DNA from 2 places in the Actinosynnema sp. genome. Region 2 is predicted to be linked to the other one. Evidence: riboswitches for the same ligand, from Rfam matches in the RefSeq annotation. Region 2 holds a riboswitch; the other holds the start of a gene.
The links. A riboswitch is a leader RNA that binds a small molecule or an ion and turns the genes downstream of it on or off. The one in region 2 is predicted to bind S-adenosylmethionine.
Positions count from the first base shown of each region.

Region 1: another riboswitch for S-adenosylmethionine. It lies ahead of thrC (threonine synthase); the one in region 2 lies ahead of ACTUAL_RS10900 (methionine ABC transporter ATP-binding protein).

Region 1 covers NZ_JBQGCX010000790.1:218-2,604, forward strand. The annotation lists gene holA (DNA polymerase III subunit delta) at 1-851, opposite strand, end outside; SAM riboswitch class I at 967-1,082, shown strand; gene thrC (threonine synthase) at 1,093-2,358, shown strand.
Region 2 covers NZ_JBQGCX010000539.1:35-2,421, reverse strand. The annotation lists gene ACTUAL_RS10905 (methionine ABC transporter permease) at 1-36, opposite strand, end outside; gene ACTUAL_RS10900 (methionine ABC transporter ATP-binding protein) at 33-1,034, opposite strand; SAM riboswitch class I at 1,251-1,343, opposite strand; gene rsmA (16S rRNA (adenine(1518)-N(6)/adenine(1519)-N(6))-dimethyltransferase RsmA) at 1,431-2,327, opposite strand.

The DNA of each region.
Region 1 (2,387 bases), on a different contig from region 2:
GCGCGCGCCAGGCCGTCGCCGTCCCAGCCGCGCACCTGCCCCTGCGCCTTCTTGATCTTCCACGGCGGCATCCCCAGCTCGCCCGCCAGCTTGAACGGGTCGCCGCGGCCCACCGCGGACACGCGCGCCACCGTGCGCACGGCGTCCGCCAGCGCGTCGGCCACCAGCACGTGCGGCACGCCGAGCTGCAGCGCCCACCGCAGCGCCTCCAGCGCCCCCGCCCGGTCGCCGACGACGGCCTTGTCCGCGACCGCGAACCCGGTCACCTCGGCCCGTCCCCGGTGGTAGCGGCGGACCGCCTCCTCGTCGACCTTGCCGTCGGTGTCGGCGACCATCTGGGACGCCGCCGCCGCCAGTTCGCGCAGGTCGGAGCCCACGGCCTCGATCAGCGCCCCGATCGCCGCCGGATCGGCCTTGCCGCCCGCCGCGCGGATCTCGTTGCGCACGAACGCCTCGCGCTCCGGCGCCCTGGTGATCTTCGGGCACTCGGTCACCTCGGCCCCGGCCTTGCGCAGCGCGGCGGGCAGCTCCTTCGCCGCCTTGCTGCGCCCGCCACCGGTGTGCACGACCACCAGCGTCACGCCGTCCGCGGGCGCCTTCACGTAGGAGATGACCGCGTCCGCGATCTCCTTGCTCGCCTCCTGCGCCGCCTCCAGCGCGATGACCCGCCCCTCGGCGAACAGCGACGGGCTGACCAGCTCCGCGAGCTCGGGAGGCGTGAGGTCGCTCACCCGGACGCGGGTCAGATCGGCCTGCGGGTCGGCTTCGCGCGCGGCTGCCAGCGCGGCGCGCACAGCCCGCTCGACCAGCAGTTCCTCGTCACCGATCACCAACTGCACGCCATGGCTCACCACCCGATCCTCCCACGCCGCCACCGGGCCCCCGGCCGCCCCGCCGGGTCCGCATGGTGGACGTCACTGGCCACGGGCCGGGAGCGTGCCGTACGTTCGAAGCACAACCGAATACCGCTCATCCAGAGGGGCAGAGGGATCGGCCCGAAGAAGCCCCGGCAACCTGTCACCAGTCATCGACTGGGTGATCACGGTGCCAATTCCGACCCGCGAAAGCGGGAAAGATGAGGAGAACCTCGCGATGACCGCTGTCAGCAGCGCACCCTCGACCAGCACCTCCTTCGACCTCGGCCCCGCTCGGGCGCTGTCCTGTCGGGAGTGCGGCCACGAGACCCCGCTCGCCCCCGAGTACGCCTGCCAGGAGTGCTTCGGCCCCCTGGAAGTGGCCTACGACTTCGGCCGCGTGCGGCGCGAGGACATCGAAGCGGGCCCCCGCTCCATCTGGCGCTACAAGGGCCTCCTCCCCGTCCCGCCGAACGTCTCCGCCCACCCGAACACCGAGCCCGGCGGCACCCGCCTCATCCAGGCGGACAACCTGGCCAAGGCGCTGGGCGTGCGCAAGCTGTGGGTCAAGGACGACACCGGCAACCCCACCCACTCGTTCAAGGACCGCGTCGTCGGCGTCGCGCTGGCCGCCGCCCGCGAACTGGGCTTCCGCGTCCTGGCCTGCCCGTCCACCGGCAACCTCGCCAACGCCGTCGCCGCAGCCGCAGCCCGCGCGGGCTGGCAGTCGGTCGTGCTCGTCCCCTCCTCCCTGGAGCGGGCCAAGATCCTCATGTCCGCCGTGTACGACGGCTCGCTGATCACCATCGACGGCACCTACGACGACGTCAACCGGGTCGCCCAGGAGCTCGCCGCCGAGAACGAGGACTGGGCGTTCGTCAACGTCAACGTGCGCCCGTACTACGCCGAGGGCTCCAAGACCCTCGGCTACGAGGTCGCCGAGCAGCTCGGCTGGCGCCTGCCCGAGCAGATCGTCATCCCCATCGCCTCCGGCTCGCAGCTCACCAAGGTCGACAAGGCGTTCCGCGAGTTCGGCTCCCTCGGCCTGGTCGACGAGACCCCGTACCGCGTCTTCGGCGCGCAGGCCACCGGCTGCTCCCCCGTCGCGACCGCCTTCAAGGCGGGCCACGACACGGTCGTCCCGGTCCGCCCGGACACCATCGCCCGCTCCCTGGCGATCGGCGCCCCGGCCGACGGCCCGTACGCCCTGGACAGCGTCCGCCGCACCGGCGGCGCCATCGAGGACGTCACCGACGAGGAGGTCGTCGAGGGCATCCGCCTGCTGGCCCGCACCGAGGGCGTCTTCGCCGAGACGGCGGGCGGCGTGACCGTCGCGACCGCGAAGAAGCTCATCGAGTCGGGCAAGCTCGACCCCGACGCCGAGACCGTCCTGCTGATCACCGGCGACGGCCTGAAGACCCTCGACGCCCTCGGCGACCGCGTGGGCCCGCGCGCCACCGTCGCAGCGAGCGCCGACGCGGTCATCAACGCCCTCAAGGACTGACACCAACCGTCCTCAGGACCGAGACCACC
Region 2 (2,387 bases):
GTCGAACACGGTCGACCAGGGTGTTGCCTTCCTCACGCAGCTACTCCCTGAGGTCCCTTGGCGGCGCGGCGCACGGAGCCGCCCGCCTCGGAGATCCACTCCAGCGCCGAGTCGGCGCGCTCACCGTTGAGGCCGACGCGGAAGCGCGCGACCGGGGTCTCACCGAGCCGGGTCATGCCGCCGCCCAGCAGGTTCAGCTCGACGCCGAACCGGGCGGTGACCTCCGGGAGCAGGGCGCCGACCGCGGCGAAGCCGACGAGGACGACGTCGGCGGTGCGGTCGTAGCCGTGCTCGGCTCCGGGGTTCTGGGTGACCGAGGGCAGCAGCGAAGACGCGGTGCGGCTGCTCGCGTCGGCCACCAGGTCGAGGACCTTGCCGTTCTCCACGACCCGGCCGTCCTCCAGGACCGCGACGTCGTCGCAGATCTTCCGGACGACGCCCATGTCGTGGGTGACGATCAGGACGGTGACGCCCAGCTCGGCGCGCGCCCGGTCGAGCACGGTCAGCACGGAGCCGGTGGTCTCGGGGTCGAGCGCGGAGGTGGGCTCGTCGGCCAGCAGCACGGACGGGCTGGCCGCGAGGGCGCGGGCGACCGCGACGCGCTGGCGCTGGCCGCCGGAGAGCTGGTCGGGGTAGGAGGCGGCCTTGTCGGTGAGGCCGACCAGGTCGAGCAGCTCGCCGACGCGGGCGCGGCGCTGCGGGCCGGGGACGCCCGCGGCCTCCAGCGGGAGCGCGACGTTGCCCGCGGCGGTGCGCTGGCGCAGCAGCGAGTCGCCCTGGGGGACGACGCCGATCTGCCTGCGGGCCGCCCGCAGGGCTGTGCCGCCGAGCGAGACGAGGTCGGTGCCGTCGACGCGGATGGCGCCGCTGTCGGGGCGCTCCAGGAGCGCGACGCAGCGGGCGAGCGTGGACTTGCCCGCGCCGGAGGGGCCGACGACGCCGATGACGGTGCCCGCGGCGACCTCGAGGTTCACGCCGTCGAGGGCGCGGGTGCCGCCGGGGAAGGACTTGGTGAGGTTCTCGACAGTGATCACGTTTTCGCTCCACGACTGCGTGCGGCGGCGCACGCTCGTGGCGTGGGCGACCGGGGACCAGTTCAGGGTGTGGTTGTCCCGCTGCTGGAGAGAGGGGACGACGAAGTGCCTGGGGGGATGCGCTCTAGACGAGGCAGGTGCGACAGGCGGTCGCCGTGCGGCGGCCGTGGTCGACTACTCGCCTGCGCGTGAGCATTCGCATCGTGGGCACGTGATCCTCCATCGACCCTGGCGGAAGCACCTGCCCCCTTGGGAGGGTGGTTGCTGCGGCGTCGTGGAGCCAGGTCTCTCGGCCGCTCGGGATGGCAGGAACGAGTAGACCCGATGAAACGCGCCTGACGCAAGCCTGTAAGAGGATCGTTCGTCAGATCACACTGTCGGCCGAAAGATCAACGGTCAGTGACCGGTCGAGACCTCGGCTATCCGGACGAAGTCGGTGACGGCCAGCTGCTCGCCCCTGGCGGACGGGTCGACGCCCGCGGCGACGAGCCTGCGCTCGGCCTCGGCGGCGGAGCCCGCCCAGCCGGACAGGGCGGCGCGCAGGGTCTTGCGGCGCTGCGCGAAAGCGGCGTCGACCAGCGGGAACAGCACCTCGCGCGGCACGTCGGACAGCGGGGTGTCGCGGCGGGTGAAGCCGACCAGCGCGGAGTCCACGTTGGGCACGGGCCAGAACACCGAGCGCCCGACGGGGCCGGCGCGGCGGGCGTCGGCGTACCAGGCGAGCTTGACGCTGGGCACCCCGTAGACCTTGGAGCCGGGGCCCGCGGCCATCCGGTCGGCGACTTCGGACTGCACCATCACCAGACCGGTGCGCAGCGACGGCAGCTCGGCGAGCAGGTGCAGCACGACGGGCACGGCGACGTTGTACGGCAGGTTCGCGACGAGCGCGGTCGGCGCGTGCGGGAGCTGCGCGGCGGTGACGCGCATGGCGTCGGCGGTGACCACCGACAGGTTCGCCGCGAGCGACGGGGCGCGCTCGGCGGCGGTCGCCGGGAGGCGCGCGGCGAGCACCGGGTCGATCTCGACGGCGACCAGGCTCGCGCAGGCCGGGAGCAGGGCGAGGGTGAGCGAGCCGAGGCCGGGGCCGACCTCCAGCACCACGTCGTCGGGGCGCAGGTTCGCGGCGGCGACGATCTTGCGGACGGTGTTGGGGTCGTGCACGAAGTTCTGGCCGAGCTTCTTGGTCGGCCGGACGTCCAGCTCGGCGGCGAGCCTGCGCACGTCCGCCGGGCCCAGCAGCGCCGATGCCGCGCCGGGGTCGCTCTGCGGGGTGCCGGTGGGGGCTTCGCTCACCGGGCCATTGTCCACGATCGCGCGGGGTGCTCGGTCCCCGGTGACGCCGAAGGCCCCCGC